DNA from 3 places in the Pseudomonas sp. KH_046_2 genome. Region 1 is predicted to be linked to each of the others. Evidence: predicted binding sites of a transcription regulator. Region 1 holds the regulator's gene; each other region holds the start of a gene.

Region 1 (6,284 bases):
CGGGACTTGCCCGAGGCTTCGCGTTCTTCCGGTGACTCGATGCCGTGGTCGACCGCGTTGCGCACCAAGTGGACCAGCGGGTCGGCCAGGGCCTCGACGAGGTTCTTGTCGAGGTCGGTTTCTTCGCCGACCAGTTCCAGATTGATCTCTTTCTTGAGCTGGCGGGCCAGGTCGCGAACCAGGCGCGGGAAGCGCCCGAAGACTTTCTTGATCGGCTGCATCCGGGTCTTCATGACCGCGGTCTGCAGGTCGGCGGTGACCACGTCGAGGTTCGACACGGCCTTGGACATGGCTTCGTCGCCGCTGTTGAGTCCCAGGCGGACCAGGCGGTTACGCACCAGCACCAACTCGCCGACCATGTTCATGATCTCGTCGAGACGCGCGGTATCGACACGCACGGTAGTCTCGGCTTCGCTCGCCGGTTTTTCCGCAGGAGGCGCGGCCGGGGCGCGGGCAGCAGCCGGTGCAGCGGCGGCTGCCGGGGCCGGCGCTTCGGCTTTTGGCTCCGGTGCCCTGGCTACAGGTTTCGGCGCCGCAGCCTTGGCTGCCGGTGCTGCAACGGAAGCGTTCGAACCGTTGGCCACCGTCGCGGTGCCGACTTCGCTGAATTTGCCTTTGCCGTGCAATTCGTCGAGCAGCGCTTCGAACTCGTGATCGGAAATCAGATCGCTGCCGGCCGCCACCGCGCTTGGTGCCGCGGGTGCAGGCACCGAAGCAATGGCCGACTCCAGCGCCTCGACAGCAAAGTTACCCTTGCCGTGCAGCTGGTCGAGCAGTGCTTCGAATTCGTCGTCAGTAATATCGGAACTGTCGCCGGCCGCTTTCGGCGCTTCTGGCGCAGCCGGTGCCGGGACCACTGCATCGACGGCGAACTGGCCTTTACCGTGCAGTTGATCGAGCAACGACTCGAACTCGGCATCGGTGATTTCATCGCTGCCAGCGGCATGGCTGGCGGGCGCTGGAGCAGCCGCCGGAGCCTCGGCCTGGGCCTTGACGGCGTTCAGCGAGTCCAGCAATTGTTCGAATTCATTGTCGGTGATATCGCCCGATTCGGCTTCAGCAACAGGCGTTTCGAGCACGGCGGCGACAGGTGCAGCAGCCACCTCATCAGCCGATTGCGGCTCGGCCAGACGGGCCAGCGCCGCGAGCAGTTGCGGTGTCGCGGCCGTGATCGGGCTGCGTTCGCGGACTTCGCTGAACATGCTGTTCACCGCGTCCAGTGCTTCGAGAACCACGTCCATCAGTTCCGAGTCGACGCGACGTTCACCCTTGCGCAGGATGTCGAACACGTTCTCGGCGATGTGGCAGCACTCCACCAGCTCGTTGAGCTGGAGGAAGCCGGCGCCCCCTTTTACAGTGTGAAAACCGCGAAAAATTGCATTGAGCAGATCCGCGTCATCCGGACGGCTTTCCAGCTCGACCAGTTGCTCGGACAGTTGCTCTAGAATCTCGCCGGCCTCAACCAGGAAATCCTGAAGGATCTCTTCATCGGCGCCGAAGCTCATTAAGGGGGTGCTCCTACAGGTCTAAAAACCCAAAAAACCTAAAATTCTAAAACTCTAAAATCCCAGGCTGGATAACAAATCGTCCACATCGTCCTGACCGGACACAACGTCTTCTCTTTTATCGGCATGAATCTGCGGACCTTCACCCTGAGAGAGATGTTTTTGTGGATCTTTTTCAGCAAGCATCGCTTCACGGTCATGTTCGATGCCCGCAAAGCGGTCCACCTGACTGGCCATCAGCACGAGCTTGAGCAGGTTGCTTTCAACTTCGGTGACCAACTGGGTCACACGCTTGATCACCTGGCCTGTGAGGTCCTGGTAATCCTGGGCGAGCAGGATGTCGTTGAGGTTGCCCGACACCGCGCGATTGTCCGTGCCGCTGCGCGTCAGGAACCCGTCGACCCGCCGGGCCAGTTCACGAAACTCTTCGGCGCCGACTTCGCGACGCATGAAACGCCCCCAGTCCGCGCTCAACACCTTGGCTTCATCGGCCAGGCCATTGACCAGCGGCGTGGCACTTTCCACCAGATCCATGGTGCGGTTGGCCGCCGCCTCGGTCAGCTTGACCACATACCCCAGGCGCTCGGTGGCGTCGGTGATCTGCGACACTTCTTCGGCTTGCGGCATGTGCGGGTCAATCTGGAAATTGACGATCGCGCTATGCAGTTCGCGAGTGAGCTTGCCCACTTCCTGATACAGGCCGCGGTCACGGGTCTGGTTGAGCTCATGGATCAATTGCACCGCGTCGCCGAACTTGCCTTTTTCAAGGCTCTCGACCAATTCGACGGCGTGTTTTTTCAGGGTCGATTCAAAATCGCCCAATGAAGTTTCGTTATTGCCCATAGCTCCCCCGTGGCGCACTCATCAACCGATGCGTTCGAAAATCTTCTCGATTTTTTCTTTCAACGCCTGGGCCGTGAAGGGCTTGACCACATAGCCGTTAACGCCGGCCTGGGCCGCTTCGATGATCTGCTCGCGCTTGGCCTCAGCGGTCACCATCAGCACCGGCAGGTGCTTGAGCTTTTCATCGGCACGCACGTGGCGCAGCAGATCGATACCGGTCATGCCAGGCATGTTCCAGTCCGTTACCAGAAAGTCGATGCTTCCGCTGTTGAGCACCGGAATGGCGGTAGTGCCATCGTCGGCCTCGACGGTGTTGGTGAACCCAAGGTCACGCAGCAGGTTCTTGATGATCCGCCGCATCGTTGAGAAGTCATCAACGATGAGGATTTTCATGTTCTTGTCCAATTCGACCTCCAAGCAGTCTTAAACGCGCCCAGCACCTGGACGCGCCATTTCAATCAATCCGGCAATGCACTCAATGACTGTCTGGAGCACAACAGATCGCGACCGGCGCAGTTCAACACCACACCAGCCTCGTTCGCAGTGTCCCCCACACTGCCTTCAGCGCGCTCGCCACTCCCCCAAACGCCCCCGCAAACGGGCCGCGCACTGGCTGTGTAACTGGCTGACCCGCGATTCGCTGACCCCCAGGACCTCACCGATTTCCTTGAGGTTCAACTCTTCGTCGTAGTACAGCGCCAACACCAGTCGCTCACGCTCCGGCAAATTGGCAATCGCGTCCGCCAGCGCAGCCTGGAAGCGTTCATCTTCCAGATCGCGTGACGGCTCGAGATGAGCACTCGCGCCATCCTCATGCAGCCCTTCGTGTTCGCCGTCCTGCAACAGATCGTCGAAACTGAATAACCGGCTGCCCAGGGTGTCGTTCAAAATCCCGTAGTAATCGTCGAGACTCAATTGGAGTTCGGCCGCAACTTCGTGATCTTTAGCGTCACGGCCGGTTTTAGCTTCAATCGAGCGAATGGCATCGCTGACCATGCGCGTATTGCGGTGGACCGAACGTGGCGCCCAGTCCCCCTTGCGCACTTCATCGAGCATGGCGCCGCGGATTCGTATGCCCGCGTACGTCTCGAAACTGGCGCCTTTGCTGGCGTCATATTTGGTCGACACTTCAAGCAGGCCGATCATCCCGGCCTGGATCAGGTCTTCGACCTGGACACTGGCCGGCAAGCGCGCCAGCAAGTGGTAAGCAATGCGTTTAACCAGCGGCGCGTAACGCTCGATCAGCTCGTACTGCGCATCGCGTGCCGACTTCTTGTAGAGGTTGTAGCCGCTGGCTGTCATAGAACAGGTCCTGCTGTCTGCTGCACGAGCCGCTCGACGAAAAACTCCAGGTGCCCGCGCGGGTTGGCAGGCAGCGGCCAGGTATCGACTTTCTGCGCGATGGCCTTGAACGCCAGCGAGCACTTGGAACGCGGGAAGGCCTCGTAGACGGCGCGCTGCTTCTGCACGGCCTTGCGCACGCTTTCGTCGTAGGGCACCGCGCCGACGTATTGTAGGGCGACGTCGAGGAAGCGATCCGTGACTTTGGTCAACTTGGCGAACAGGTTGCGCCCTTCCTGCGGACTCTGGGCCATGTTGGCCAGGACGCGGAAACGGTTCATGCCGTAGTCGCGGTTGAGCAACTTGATCAAGGCGTAGGCGTCAGTAATCGAGGTCGGTTCGTCGCACACCACCAGTAGTACTTCCTGGGCGGCGCGAACGAAACTGACGACCGACTCACCAATGCCCGCAGCGGTGTCGATCACCAATACGTCGAGGTTGTCGCCGATATCACTGAAGGCCTGGATCAGGCCGGCGTGTTGCGCGGGGCTCAGATGCACCATGCTCTGAGTGCCGGATGCGGCCGGAACGATACGGATGCCGCCGGGTCCCTGCAGCAATACATCGCGCAGTTCGCAGCGGCCTTCGATCACGTCGGCCAGGGTACGTTTGGGTGTCAGGCCCAGCAGAACGTCGACGTTCGCCAGTCCAAGGTCGGCGTCCAACAGCATGACGCGCCGGCCAAGCTCGGCCAAAGCCAGGGACAAGTTCACTGACACATTAGTTTTCCCGACGCCACCTTTGCCGCCGGTCACCGCGATCACCTGTACGGGATGCATGCTGCCCATGTTATTTCTTTACCTTGTCTTGCATAGACGGAGGCCACATTACTGGCTGCGCGTTCACAAACGGAACAATGCATGGCAGACCATCGATGTAGGTACAAAAACTGTTCATTATTACCTCAGCCAACCTGCTTGGTCGGGCTGTGGTAGATGTCAGCGAACATGTCAGCCATGGCTTCTTCGCTGGGTTCTTCCTGCATTTGCACGCTCACGGCGCGGCTGACCAACTGGTGACGACGCGGCAGATGCAAATCATCCGGGATCCGCGGGCCATCGGTCAGGTAAGCCACCGGCAGTTCATGACTGATGGCAAGGCTCAACACCTCGCCCAGACTTGCCGTTTCATCCAGTTTAGTCAGGATGCAGCCTGCGAGCCCACAACGCTTGTAACTGTGATAAGCGGCCGTTAGAACCTGTTTCTGGCTGGTGGTTGCCAGGACCAGATAATTTTTCGAGCGGATGCCACGTCCGGCCAGGCTTTCGAGCTGCATGCGCAGGGCCGGATCGCTGGCCTGCAGGCCGGCGGTATCGATCAGCACCACGCGTTTGCGCAGCAGTGGCTCCAAGGCCTGCACCAGGGACTGGCCCGGATCGACGTGGGTCACCGACACATTGAGAATGCGCCCCAGGGTCTTGAGCTGCTCCTGGGCACCGATGCGAAAGCTGTCCATGCTCACCAGCGCAATGTTCTGCGCGCCGTACTTGAGCACGTAACGGGCAGCCAACTTGGCCAGGGTTGTGGTCTTGCCCATGCCGGCAGGGCCGACCATAGCGATCACACCGCCCTCTTCCAGCGGCTCGACTTCCGGGGTAACGATCATGCGCGCCAGGTGCGCCAGCAACATGCGCCAGGCCTGACGGGGCTCTTCGATTTCTGTGATCATCGCCAGCAGGTCGCGCGACAACGGGCCAGACAGGCCGATGCGCTGCAGGCGACGCCAGAGGTTGGCCTGGTCCGGACGGCTGCCTTGCAGCTGATTCCAGGCCAGGGAGCCAAGTTGTACTTCCATGAGTTCGCGCAGGCTGTTGAGCTCGAAACGCATCGAGTCGAACGCGCGCGGGTCCACGCCACCGGACGCTGGGGCAGCGGCCGCCACGGGGCGACGGGGTTCGGCGTAAGTCGGCTCGATCAGCGGCTCGGCGGCGGTCAACGGCAAGCCGGCGAACAACTGGCGATTGGTTGCATTGTCGCTCTCGCCATCGCCACGCAGGCTCAATTCGGCCTGGGCGGTGACGATCCGCGACTGAGTCTTGCGCAGCTCGTCTTCGAGTTCCATGTTCGGAACGCGCGGAGCCAGCGCCGACAGCTTGTAATCCAGGGCAGCTGTAAGCTCGACACCCCCGGCGATCCGGCGGTTGCCAATGATGGCGGCATCAGCGCCCAGCTCGTCGCGAACCAGCTTCATGGCCTGACGCATATCGGCGGCGAAAAAACGCTTAACTTGCATAAACCACTACCTCAGCCGTTGGGCCCTACTGTCGCAACGATGGTCACTTGCTTGTTGTCAGGGATTTCCTGGTAAGCCAACACGTGCAAACCCGGGACTGCGAGCCGGCCAAATCGCGAGAGCATCGCGCGAACCGGACCGGCCACCAGCAGAATCACCGGCTGACCTTGCATCTCCTGGCGCTGCGCCGCGTCGATCAACGAACGTTGCAGCTTCTCAGCCATGCTTGGCTCCAGCAGAACGCCCTCCTCCGAGCCTTGTCCTGCCTTTTGCAGACTATTGAGCAATATCTGTTCCAACCTTGGCTCCAGGGTGATAACTGGCAGCTCCGACTCAGTGCCTACAATGCTTTGCACGATTGC
Region 2 (6,284 bases), 310 kb from region 1:
GATGGCGGCAAGCGCCCGCCGAACCCGGCGCCGAAACTGCTGGAATGCTGGCGTGAGGTGTATGCCCAGGTGCGACGCCATGTCACTGGGCCGCTGGCCATGGGCGGCAAGTCCATGGGCGGTCGCATGGCCAGTTTGCTGGCGGATGAATTGGGCGCGGATGCTCTGGTGTGCCTGGGGTATCCGTTTTATGCAGTGGGTAAACCGGAGAGACCGCGGGTGGAGCATTTGGCTTCTTTGAAAACCCGTACCTTGATCGTGCAGGGCGAGCGGGATGCGTTGGGCAACCGGGAAGCCGTCGAGGGGTATGCGCTGTCACCGAGTATCGAAGTGTTCTGGCTGGTGGCGGGGGATCATGATTTGAAGCCGTTGAAGGCTTCGGGGTTTAGCCATGAGCAGCATTTGGTGGCTGCGGCGGGGAAGGTGGCCTCATTTCTTCAGTGAAATGAATGGCGTCTGGGCCTGCCTCTTCGCGGGCAAGCCCGCTCCCACAGTGATCTTTGGTGTGGCTCGATTTTGTGATCAATGCAGAACCCTGTGGGAGCGGGCTTGCCCGCGAAGAGGCCTGTCCAGGCGATATACATTTCAGACTGGTAATAAAAAACCCGGAAGCTTCCACTGTCCGGGTTTTTTATTGATCAACAACAATCAGCGGTTAAACCGCTCCACCAACGAATACTGCGTATTGGCAGTCCTGGTCAGCTCTTCACTCAGCAACGCCGAGTTCTGTGCCTGTTCCGAGGTCTGGTCCGCCAGTTGCGAAATGTTGCTGATGTTGCGGCTGATTTCTTCGGCCACGGCACTTTGCTCTTCGGTCGCGGCGGCGATCTGGGTGGTCATGTCGGTGATGTTGGCCACCGCTTCGCTGATCCCCACCAGTGCCTGGTCCGCTTCCAGTACCCGCGCCACGCCTTCTTCTGCCTGACGATGCCCGGCTTCCATGGTTTGCACGGCGGTGCCGGCGGTTTGCTGGAGCTTGGCGATCAGCGCATGAATCTGCCCGGTGGACTCGCTGGTGCGTTGCGCCAGTTGACGGACTTCGTCGGCCACCACCGCAAAGCCACGCCCCATCTCGCCGGCACGGGCCGCTTCGATGGCAGCGTTCAACGCCAGCAGGTTGGTCTGGTCGGCGATGCCTTTGATCACGTCGACCACGCCACCGATTTCGTTGCTGTCCTTGGCCAGTTGGGTCACGGTCACGCCGGTTTCACCGACGACTACTGAAAGGCGCTGAATGGCTTCGCGGGTTTCCCCAGCGATGTCACGACCACGACCGGTCAGGCGATTGGCTTCCTGGGTGGCGTCGGCGGTGCGTTGCACATGGCTGGCGACTTCCTGGGTGGTCGCTGCCATCTGATTGACCGCGGTGGCTACCTGCTCGGTCTCGACCCGTTGACGTTCCAGGCCGCTGGAGCTGTTGTGCGCCAGGGCGTCGGACTGTCTGGCCTGATCGGTCAGGTGTTCGGCCGTGTCCTGCAGACGCGTCAGGCAAGTTTTCAGGCGGGCTTCCTGACTGAGGATGGACATTTCCAGGCGCGCCTGGGCGCCGCGACTGTCGGTGTACATCTGAGCGATCAACGGATCGGAGGTGGTCTGCTCGGCCAGGCGCAGCAAACGCTTGAGGCCACGCTGTTGCCACTGGAGGCCCATCAGGCCCAGCGGCACTGAAAGGCCGGCAGCCAGGGCAAACCCCCAATGGGAGTTCAGCGATGCACCGATCATGAAGCTCAATTGGCTGACCAGGATGAACGGCAGCCAGTCCTGCAGGATCGGCAGCCATTTATCCGAGGAGGGAACGGCCGACTTGCCCTGGTTGATGCGTTGGTAGAGCGCTTCGGCGCGGCGGATCTGTTCGGCGGTGGGCTTGACCCGCACCGACTCGTAACCGATCACCTGACTGCCTTCGAAGATCGGTGTCACATAGGCGTTCACCCAGTAATGATCACCCATCTTGCAGCGATTCTTGACAATGCCCATCCATGGCAAGCCTTGTTTGAGTGTGCCCCACATGTGTGCGAACACCGCGGCCGGGACGTCGGGGTGACGGACCAGGTTGTGCGGCGCACGGATCAGTTTCTCTCGGGAAAACCCGCTGATCTCGACGAAAGCGTCGTTACAGTAGGTGATCATGCCCTTGGCATCGGTGGTGGAAATCAACCGTTGCTGAGCCGGGAAGGTCCGCTCGCGTTGTGTAATTGGCTGGTTGTTACGCATGGCTTTTTAATCCGCAAGGCTTTCAAGTGCTGTATCGGCATGCGTGGTGAATTGTTGAGATTATTTTTTCGAGAATCAGCGGCACGTCGCAAAATCACCCTTGCGTCAGCTGGCGAGCATCGGATAGGTGAGCGAGCCGAAATGCAGGCGAGCATTGAAAATCCTGGTGTCGAAATTCTGTGGATCCCCGAGTCCCCTGTGGGAGCGAGCTTGCTCGCGATGACTGCGAAACATTCAAAGATGATGTTGAATGACACTCCGCTATCGCGAGCTCGCTCCCACAGGGTTTTTTGTCAGCGCAAGGCTACGACGCAATCAACTGCCGCAACACGTAATGCAAAATCCCTCCGGACTTGAAGTACTCGACCTCATTGAGCGTATCGATGCGGCACAACACCTCGATCTTCTCGCTGCTGCCGTCTTCGCGAGTGATGACCAGCGTCAGGTTCATCCGTGGCGTCAGCTCGACGCCGGTCAGGCCGAGGATGTCCAGGGTTTCACTGCCGCCCAGGTTCAGGCTCTTGCGGTTCTGGTCCAGTTTGAACTGCAACGGCAGCACGCCCATGCCCACCAGGTTGGAGCGGTGAATCCGTTCGAAGCTTTCGGCGACGACCGCTTTCACCCCCAGCAGGTTGGTGCCCTTGGCCGCCCAGTCGCGGCTCGAACCGGTGCCGTATTCCTGGCCGGCGATCACCACCAGCGGCGTGCCTGAAGCCTGATAGCGCATGGCGGCGTCGTAGATCGACATTTTCTCGCCGGTGGGAATGTAGCGGGTGTTGCCACCTTCTTCGCCGCCGAGCATTTCGTTGCGTATGCGGATGTTGGCGAAGGTGCCGCGCATCATCACTTCATGGTTGCCACGCCGCGAGCCGTAGGAGTTGAAGTCCCGCGGCTCCACGCCTTTGTCGCGCAGGTAGTGCCCGGCCGGGCTGTCGACCTTGATGTTGCCGGCCGGGGAGATGTGGTCGGTGGTCACCGAGTCGCCGAGCAGCGCGAGGATCCTGGCGCCGCTGACATCCTTGACCACGGGCGGTGGGCCGCCGATGTCGTCGAAGAACGGCGGATGCTGGATGTAGGTCGAGTCGTCCTGCCAGACATAGGTCGCCGCCTGCGGAACCTTGATCGCCTGCCATTGCGCGTCACCGGCAAACACTTCGGCGTATTCCTTGTGGAACATGGCGGTGTTGACCTGACTCACGGCGTCGGCAATTTCCTTGCTGCTTGGCCAGATGTCCCGAAGGTAAACCGGGTTGCCGTCCTTGTCCTCGCCCAACGGCTCGCGGCTGATGTCGGTGCGTACCGTGCCGGCCAGCGCGTAGGCCACCACCAGCGGCGGGGAGGCCAGCCAGTTGGTTTTCACCAGCGGATGCACCCGGCCTTCGAAGTTGCGATTGCCCGAGAGCACGGAGGCCACGGTGAGGTCGGCTTGCTGGATGGCTTTCTCGATGGGCTCCGACAGCGGGCCCGAGTTGCCGATGCAGGTGGTGCAGCCATAGCCGACCAGGGCAAAGCCCAATTCGTCGAGGTAATGGGTCAGGCCGGCCGCCTTGTAGTAGTCGGTGACCACTTTCGAGCCGGGTGCCAGCGAGCTCTTCACCCAGGGTTTGCGTTTCAGGCCTTTTTCCACGGCCTTCTTCGCCACCAGCCCGGCGGCCATCATCACGCTGGGGTTGGAGGTGTTGGTGCAGGAGGTGATTGCGGCAATGACCACGGCGCCGTTTTTCAGGCGATAGGTCTGGCCTTCGTAATCGTAATCCGCTTCGCCGGCCATATCGGCATTGCCGACGGCAACACCGCCACCGCCTTCGCTTTCCAGGCGGCCTTCTTCCTTGCTGGTGGGCTTGAATTGCAGGTCGGTGAAGTCGCTGAACGCTTGCGCGACGTTGGGCAGCGACACCCGGTCCTGTGGACGTTTTGGTCCGGCGAGGCAGGCTTCGACACTGTCCATGTCCAGCGCCAGGCTGTCGGTGAACACGGGTTCCTGGCCGGGCAGGCGCCACAGGCCCTGGGCCTTGCTGTAGGCCTCGACCAGTTGCACCGTTTCCAGGGTCCGGCCGGACAGGCGCAGGTATTCCAGCGTGATGTCGTCCACCGGGAAGAAACCGCAGGTGGCGCCGTATTCCGGAGCCATGTTGGCGATGGTCGCGCGGTCGGCCAGGGGCAGGTCGGCAAGGCCATCGCCATAGAACTCGACGAATTTGCCCACCACGCCTTTCTTGCGCAGCATCTGGGTCACCGTCAGCACCAGGTCGGTGGCGGTGATGCCTTCCTTGAGCTTGCCGGTGAGTTTGAAACCGATGACTTCGGGAATCAGCATCGACACCGGTTGCCCGAGCATTGCCGCTTCCGCTTCGATACCGCCGACGCCCCAGCCGAGCACGCCGAGGCCGTTGATCATGGTGGTGTGGGAGTCGGTGCCGACCAAAGTGTCGGGGAAGGCGTAGGTGCGGCCGTCCTCGTCCTTGGTCCAGACCGTGCGGCCGAGGTATTCAAGATTCACCTGGTGGCAGATCCCGGTGCCTGGCGGCACCACGCTGAAATTGTCGAAGGCACTCTGGCCCCAGCGCAGGAACGCATAACGTTCGCCATTGCGCTGCATTTCAATGTCGACGTTCTGCTCGAAGGCGCTGCTGCTGGCAAACTTGTCGACCATCACCGAGTGGTCGATCACCAGGTCCACCGGCGACAACGGGTTGATCCGCTGCGGATTGCCGCCAGCCTTGGCCATTGCCGCGCGCATGGCGGCCAGGTCGACCACCGCCGGTACGCCGGTGAAGTCCTGCATCAGCACCCGCGCCGGGCGGTACTGGATTTCGCGGTCGGAGCGACGCTCCTTGAGCCACGCGGCCAGTGCCTTGAGGTCGGCGCCGGTGACGGTTTTTTCGTCCTCCCAGCGCAGCAGGTTTTCCAGCAGGACTTTCAACGACATCGGCAGCTTGTCCAGATCGCCCAGGCTTTTGGCGGCATCGGGCAGGCTGAAGTAGTGGTAGGTCTTGTTGCCGACTTGCAGGGTCTTGAGCGTTTTCAGGCTATCGAGGGACGGCATTGCGATCACTCCTTTGAGTCCGCACGGCTACGGACTGAGGGGACGGGCAGAGCATTAAAACTAGCCCTGTTTTCAGTAGCTGGCTAATAACTGGACTCTATCGCTAAGTCCGAGGTTCCGAAGTCGGCTATCATGCGCGGGTTTTCGTGACAGGCTTTGCTTCAACGCAAGCCTGGGCATCGCGCAGTGGCCGAAATTCCTCGCCATTGCCCAGGAGTAAGAATGAACACCCTCTTTATGCATTGCCGGCCGGGCTTCGAAGGCGAAGTCTGTTCCGAGATTTCCGACCTCGCCTCGCGCTTGAACGTGGCCGGATATGCCAAGGCCAAGGCGGCAACTGCCTGCGCCGAGTTTGTCTGCACCGAAGAAGACGGCGCCGAGCGCCTGATGCGCGGGCAGCGTTTCGCCGAGCTGATCTTCCCGCGCCAGTGGGCCCGGGGGATCTTCATCGATCTGCCGGAAACCGACCGCATCAGCGTGATCCTCGATCATATGGCGGACTTTCCGCTGTGCGGCAGCCTGTGGCTGGAAATGGTCGATACCAACGACGGCAAGGAACTGTCGAACTTCTGCAAGAAATTCGAAGTGCACCTGCGCAAGGCGCTGATGGCGGCCGGCAAGCTGGTGGAGGACGCGCACAAGCCGCGTTTGCTGCTGACCTTCAAGAGCGGCCGCGAAGTGTTCATGGGCCTGGCGGAGTCGAACAACTCGGCGATGTGGCCGATGGGCATTCCGCGTTTGAAGTTTCCACGGGAGGCGCCGAGCCGATCGACCTTGAAGCTGGAAGAGGCCTGGCACCACTTCATCCCGCGCGACCAGTGGGACGAGCGCCTGCACGGCGACATGACCGGCGTTGACCTGGGGGCCGCCCCCGGTGGCTGGACCTGGCAACTGGTCAACCGCGGCATGCTGGTGACCGCCATCGACAACGGCCCGATGGCCGAAAGCCTGATGGACACGGGTCTGGTGCAGCACTTGATGGCTGACGGTTTCACCTTCAAGCCCAAGCAACCGGTGGACTGGA
Region 3 (6,284 bases), 3.0 Mb from region 1:
GCCAAAACCTCAAGAAATCGTAGAGCAATACAACAAACAAATGAAAACCTGTCAAAAACCAACAGACACTAAAAATCACTACAATAACCACCAAATCAAACCAACCTCATAAACCACTCGAGAACAGACAACCCGGCATGAGTACAGAATATGATAAAAAAACGAATCACCAACCCAATGACAATTATCGCGATATTCGCAGCACTCTCTGAAACTTCGGCAGCTGTCTCCCTACCCTTCCTTGATCAGGAGGAAAGAGAACTCTACGTCTGGTTCCTGATCAGTTTTCCGTTTTATTTACTTTTACTTTTTTTCGCGACACTCAACTTCAACTATAAATCACTTTATGCGCCTTCCGATTTTGAAAAGGGCAAGCACTTCATGAAGGTCATGGATGATGTTGGGCGGTCGGAAAAGAAAGCGTCCGCAAAGCCGTCTGAAAACCCCGCACTGAAAACGTCAACGAATGACTGTCAGTCAACCCGAACGCCCTGTGGCGCACAGGACCCGCCAACCGGGATTGGTCTGCAAACCACCGTCTCTGTCCAGCATCACCTTCAGCTGCCAGAACCTGTAAAAGACCTGTACATCGTAGATGCACGCTGGATGAGCAAGGAGGTCGAGTTTGGAGCGCTACTGGAGAAAATCCAGAGGCCGCGGGAAAAGACGGCGTACGTGATTCTGTTTATCACTTGTGCCGTTTCGGAGAAATTACTGAAAGCCAGTGCGCTTGAACATTCAAGGCAGGCCAGCAAGCGCAGTACCGCCTTTTATGTGGCCTACAATCCGGACTCGCACAGGCTGTCGGTCATTGATCAGGCCGGGCAACCGGCGAACAACAACGCTTAGTACAGGTCAGGCCATTGAGAAGGAGAAAAACAGGAAATCATCATCGGATACGAAAACACCCGACAACGCAGTAACTGGCGTCACACCCCCTTTTCAGGTACCTGACCTCGTCCCGGACGAGGTCAGGCATCCATCACGATTTCAAAGGTCTCAGAACAGCTTCCGGCCTTTGTTCGCCGCAATGCGCATGCGCAAGGCGTTAAGCTTGATGAAGCCCGCTGCATCCGCCTGGTTGTACGCGCCGCCATCTTCTTCGAAGGTGGCAATGTTGGCGTCGAACAACGATTCGTCGGACTTGCGACCAGTGACGATCACGTTGCCCTTGTACAGTTTCAGGCGCACAACGCCATTCACGTGAGCTTGGGACGCATCGATCATCTGTTGCAGCATCAGACGCTCAGGGCTCCACCAGTAACCGGTGTAGATCAGGCTGGCGTACTTCGGCATCAGCTCGTCCTTGAGGTGAGCCACTTCGCGGTCCAGGGTGATCGATTCGATCGCACGGTGAGCGCGCAGCATGATGGTGCCGCCAGGGGTTTCGTAGCAGCCACGGGACTTCATGCCCACATAACGGTTCTCGACGATGTCGAGACGACCGATACCGTGCTCACCACCGATACGGTTCAGGGTCGCCAGCACGGTGGCCGGAGTCATTTCGACGCCGTCCAGCGCAACGATGTCGCCGTTACGGTAGGTCAGTTCCAGGTATTGCGGTTTGTCTGGAGCGTTTTCCGGGGAAACGGTCCAGCGCCACATGTCTTCTTCGTGCTCGGTCCAGGTGTCTTCCAGCACGCCGCCTTCATAGGAGATGTGCAGCAGGTTGGCATCCATGGAGTACGGGGACTTCTTCTTGCCGTGGCGCTCGATCGGAATCGCGTGCTTATCGGCGTAGTCCATCAGCTTTTCACGGGACAGCAGGTCCCACTCGCGCCACGGAGCGATCACTTTTACACCTGGCTTCAAGGCGTACGCACCGAGTTCGAAACGAACCTGGTCGTTACCCTTGCCGGTGGCGCCATGGGAAATGGCGTCAGCGCCGGTTTCGTTGGCAATTTCGATCAGGCGCTTGGCGATCAGCGGACGAGCGATGGAAGTACCCAGCAGGTACTCGCCTTCGTAAACGGTGTTGGCGCGGAACATCGGGAAAACGAAATCGCGCACGAACTCTTCGCGCAAGTCGTCGATGTAGATCTCTTTGACGCCCATGGCCTGAGCCTTGGCGCGTGCAGGTTCGACCTCTTCGCCCTGACCCAGGTCAGCGGTGAAGGTCACCACTTCACAGTTATAAGTATCCTGCAGCCACTTGAGGATCACCGAAGTGTCCAGGCCGCCGGAATACGCCAGAACGACCTTGTTTACGTCCGCCATGCCATCACTCCACGGGGTTCTACGGAAAGCCGGGAAGTCTACCGCTCATACAGAATAATTTACAGTGGCGCGACAGCTTATGACGACGAAGCGACAGATTATGTCGAGGGCGCGACGATGACCAAAGAGTCAGGAAGTTGCCGAAACGGCCGCTTTCGTCGCTTGCGGGGCCACTTGTTCCGCTGGCGCCCCGCGCTCCAGGCGTACCGCTACTCGACGGTTCTTCGCGCGGTTGGTGTTGTTGGTGTTAGGCGCCACCGGATAACGCTCGCCATGGAAACGCAGGGTGATTTGCGACTCCTGGATGCCGTTGGCCTTGAAGAACTCCATCACTGCCAGGGCTCGGCGCCGCGATAGGTCGCGGTTGGTCAGGCGGTTGCCGCTGTTGTCGGAGTGACCGTCGAGTTCGATGTGATTGACCGTCGGATCGGCCTTCATGTACTCCAGCATCACCTGCAGCTTGGCTTTTGCGGCGCTGTCGAGTTCGATTCCGCCGCCGGGGAAGCCGATTTCGGATTGCTTCACCTGTTCGAAATTCTGTGGCAACAGTTTCGCCACGCAACCCTGGTAGTCGGCAAACGCTTGGGTGAACCTGACCGGCAGCAAGCGTACTTCCGACACCCGCCCATCCCCCGAGGAATGTCGAACCACCGGGCTGCGACCGTCCATCAGGCCACTGATCAGCCGCCCGGCCTGAACCTTTGAGCTGTTGAACAATACGTTGCCACTGCCGATCCTCACCGTGCCCAGGTTGATGTCGTCACGCCCCGGTTGCCACGGCGCGGCAGCGGCCAGCAAGGTGGCCGAACCGCCGCCGATCATCGGGTTGTAGGCTTTCAGACGAAACGTCGCCTGCTCGCCGGCACGACGCACGAACTCGCCCGAGCCGAAGTCGGTAACCGGCTGAGTCAGGCGGCATTCGAACTTGTCGCCTTCGACCGTCCACTCAATGTTCTCCAGACGTGTCTGGAAAGTGAGCGCCATCGCCGGAAGGCTGGCAAACACACTGAGCAAGGCTAAATAACGCTGGCGCACGGGAGGCTCCACTGGTTTCTAAAACAAAAAGACCGACACACACATGTTTACGGCATACCTGTTGGATATCGGAAGCTTCCTGCAAAACTTGATAGCGAGTGCCTGCAAGAGTCTTTTCCGGTAGCATTCCCTTGAGTTTGACCCGCCTGGAATCCCCTCATGTCCGACCGCCTGACCCTGCTGCGTCCCGACGACTGGCATATTCATCTTCGCGATGGTGCCGTGTTGACCAATACCGTCGCGGATGTCGCGCGCACCTTTGGCCGCGCCATCATCATGCCCAACCTGGTTCCACCGGTGCGCAACGCGGCCGAAGCCGACGGCTATCGCCAGCGGATTCTCGCTGCCCGCCCGGCTGGCAGCCTGTTCGAGCCACTGATGGTCCTGTACCTGACCGACCGCACCCAGCCCGAAGAAATTCGCGAGGCCAAGGCCAGCGGATTCATTCACGCCGCCAAGCTGTACCCGGCCGGCGCGACCACCAACTCGGATTCTGGCGTCACCAGCATCGACAAGATCTTCCCTGCACTCGAGGCCATGGCCGAAGTCGGGATGCCGTTGTTGGTCCACGGTGAAGTCACCCGGGGCGATGTCGACGTGTTCGATCGCGAAAAAATCTTCATCGACGAGCACATGCGTCGTGTGGTCGAACGTTTCCCGACCCTCAAAGTGGTCTTCGAACACATCACAACCACGGACGCCGTGCAGTTCGTCAACTCGGCTTCGGCCAACGTGGGCGCGACCATTACCGCACACCACCTGCTGTACAACCGCAACCACATGCTGGTGGGCGGGATTCGGCCGCACTTCTATTGCCTGCCGATCCTCAAGCGCAATACCCACCAGGAAGCTCTGCTCGACGCCGCCACCAGCGGCAGCGAGAAGTTCTTCCTCGGCACCGACTCGGCGCCCCACGCCCAGCACGCCAAGGAAGCGGCCTGCGGTTGCGCCGGTTGCTACACCGCCTATGCGGCCATCGAGATGTATGCCGAAGCCTTCGAACAGCGCAATGCGCTGGACAAGCTCGAGGCCTTCGCCAGCCTCAACGGCCCGCGGTTCTATGGTCTACCGGCCAACACCGATCGCATCACCCTGGTCCGCGAAGAATGGACCGCCCCTGCCAGCCTGCCATTTGGCGAGCTGACCGTTATCCCGCTGCGCGCCGGTGAAAAACTGCGCTGGCGCCTGCTGGAGGAACACGCGTGAGTGAAGACCATTTCGACGACGAACTGGAAGGCAATGGCGGCGGAGGCGGCCCGCGTCATCCAATGGCGGCCAGGTTCCGTGGTTACCTGCCGGTTGTCGTCGACGTAGAAACCGGTGGCTTCAATTCGGCCACCGACGCCCTGCTGGAGATTGCCGCGACCACCATCGCCATGGATGAAAAGGGTTTTGTTTACCCGGATCACACCTACTTCTTCCGTGTCGAGCCGTTCGAAGGCGCGAACATCGAAGCGGCGGCCCTGGAGTTCACCGGGATCAAGCTCGATCACCCGCTGCGCATGGCCGTGAGTGAAGAGTCTGCCCTGAACGATATCTTCCGCGGCGTGCGCAAGGCCCTCAAGGCCAATGGCTGCAAACGGGCGATCCTGGTCGGGCATAACAGCAGCTTCGACCTGGGCTTCCTCAATGCGGCAGTTGCGCGGCTGGACATGAAGCGCAATCCGTTCCACCCGTTCTCCAGTTTCGATACCGCAACGCTCGCCGGCCTCGCTTACGGCCAGACCGTACTGGCCAAGGCTTGCCAGGCAGCGGACATCGACTTCGACGGTCGCGAGGCTCACTCGGCTCGCTATGACACCGAGAAGACCGCAGAGCTGTTCTGCGGCATCGTCAATCGCTGGAAACAGATGGGTGGCTGGGAAGATTTCAACGATTGATGCTGTTGGCTCTTTGTGGGAGCGAGCCTGCTCGCGATGGTCGTCAACGATAACGCGGATAGTCTGACTCGCCGAGGTGTTCTTGAGCCCATCGTCGGAACGCCGCCCGGAGCAAGCTCGCTCCTACAGAAAGCGAAAATACCGTCCATAAAAAAACCGACCTCGATGGCCTAATGCCGATCAGTTAAGCCTTCTCGCTTGACCTTTGGCCGCAAGAAATCAAAATCCGATGCCTGTACTGGCATCGGATTTTTTTATGCGTCTCGCTCGGGCACTGGAACTGACCCACAACATCGCCTCTACCCCCAACGCCATCGAGGGATTGGATGCCTTGCTCGATCCTTCTTTGGTCGAACAGGCGCTTGAACAAGCCGGTGTGGCAACGCTGCGCAAGCGTCGTTTGCCGCTGGAAATGATGCTCTGGTGCGTGATCTCCATGGCGTTCTTCCGGCGCATGTCGGCCTGGGATGTGGTCAGTCGCATGAACATCATGTTGCCGGGCCAGCGCCCGTTGGTGGCCCCCAGCGCCGTAGTCCAGGCCCGTCAGAGATTGGGCAGCGAAGCTGTACGACAAGTCTTCGATTTGACCCAGAAAAGTTGGCATGAGGCGGCCAATCATCCGACTTGGGCCGGTCTGCGTTTGTTGGGCGTCGATGGCGTTGTCTGGCGCACGCCCGACACGCCGGAAAATCGGGCGCGCTATGACTCCGCCAGCAACCAGCACGGCGACACCGGTTTTCCTCAGGTGCGCATGGTCTGCCAAATGGAGTTGACCAGCCATTTGCTGATTGGAAGTGCGTTTGACGGCTACCGCAGCAACGAAATGAAACTGGCCGAGCAACTGATCGAAACCACCCCCGATCACTCGCTGACGCTGTTTGATCGTGGTTTTTACTCGTTAGGTTTACTGCATCAGTGGCAGCAGGCAGGCGTCGAACGCCACTGGCTGATGCCGCTGAAAAAAGGCTCGCAGTACGAGGTGATCCAGCGTTTGGGGCGCCAGGATGCGATTGTTTCGCTGAGCACTTCGCCGCAGGCCCGCAAGCAATGGCCTGGGTTGCCGGAGCGGCTGACCGCGCGACTGCTGAGCAAAACCGTGAAGGGCAAGGTGTGTCAGATTCTGACCTCAATGGCTGACCCGCTGCGTTTTCC

Evidence for each region. The regulator FliA, encoded in region 1, starts transcription of late flagellar genes. The targets are predictions, from matches to a motif close to CTAAAGTTTNNNNNNNNNNNGCCGNTAA.
Region 2: the regulator FliA is predicted to act here: its motif matches at 2,246-2,273, upstream of AC3IX1_RS09440 (methyl-accepting chemotaxis protein).
Region 3: the regulator FliA is predicted to act here: its motif matches at 3,318-3,345, upstream of AC3IX1_RS22935 (flagellar protein MotY).

What each region holds. Positions count from the first base shown of each region.
Region 1 is NZ_CM174480.1:1,756,972-1,763,255, reverse strand. Features, by position in the region: gene AC3IX1_RS07995 (chemotaxis protein CheA) at 1-1,505, opposite strand, end outside; gene AC3IX1_RS07990 (protein phosphatase CheZ) at 1,560-2,348, opposite strand; gene AC3IX1_RS07985 (chemotaxis response regulator CheY) at 2,370-2,741, opposite strand; gene fliA (RNA polymerase sigma factor FliA) at 2,910-3,650, opposite strand; gene fleN (flagellar synthesis regulator FleN) at 3,647-4,477, opposite strand; gene flhF (flagellar biosynthesis GTPase FlhF) at 4,594-5,922, opposite strand; gene flhA (flagellar biosynthesis protein FlhA) at 5,934-6,284, opposite strand, start outside.
Region 2 is NZ_CM174480.1:2,063,439-2,069,722, forward strand. Features, by position in the region: gene AC3IX1_RS09435 (alpha/beta family hydrolase) at 1-444, shown strand, start outside; gene AC3IX1_RS09440 (methyl-accepting chemotaxis protein) at 649-2,214, opposite strand; gene acnA (aconitate hydratase AcnA) at 2,519-5,260, opposite strand; gene rlmM (23S rRNA (cytidine(2498)-2'-O)-methyltransferase RlmM) at 5,483-6,284, shown strand, end outside.
Region 3 is NZ_CM174480.1:5,055,954-5,062,237, forward strand. Features, by position in the region: gene AC3IX1_RS22925 (hypothetical protein) at 151-849, shown strand; gene AC3IX1_RS22930 (argininosuccinate synthase) at 1,000-2,217, opposite strand; gene AC3IX1_RS22935 (flagellar protein MotY) at 2,347-3,252, opposite strand; gene pyrC (dihydroorotase) at 3,412-4,458, shown strand; gene rnt (ribonuclease T) at 4,455-5,132, shown strand; gene AC3IX1_RS22950 (IS4 family transposase) at 5,389-6,284, shown strand, end outside.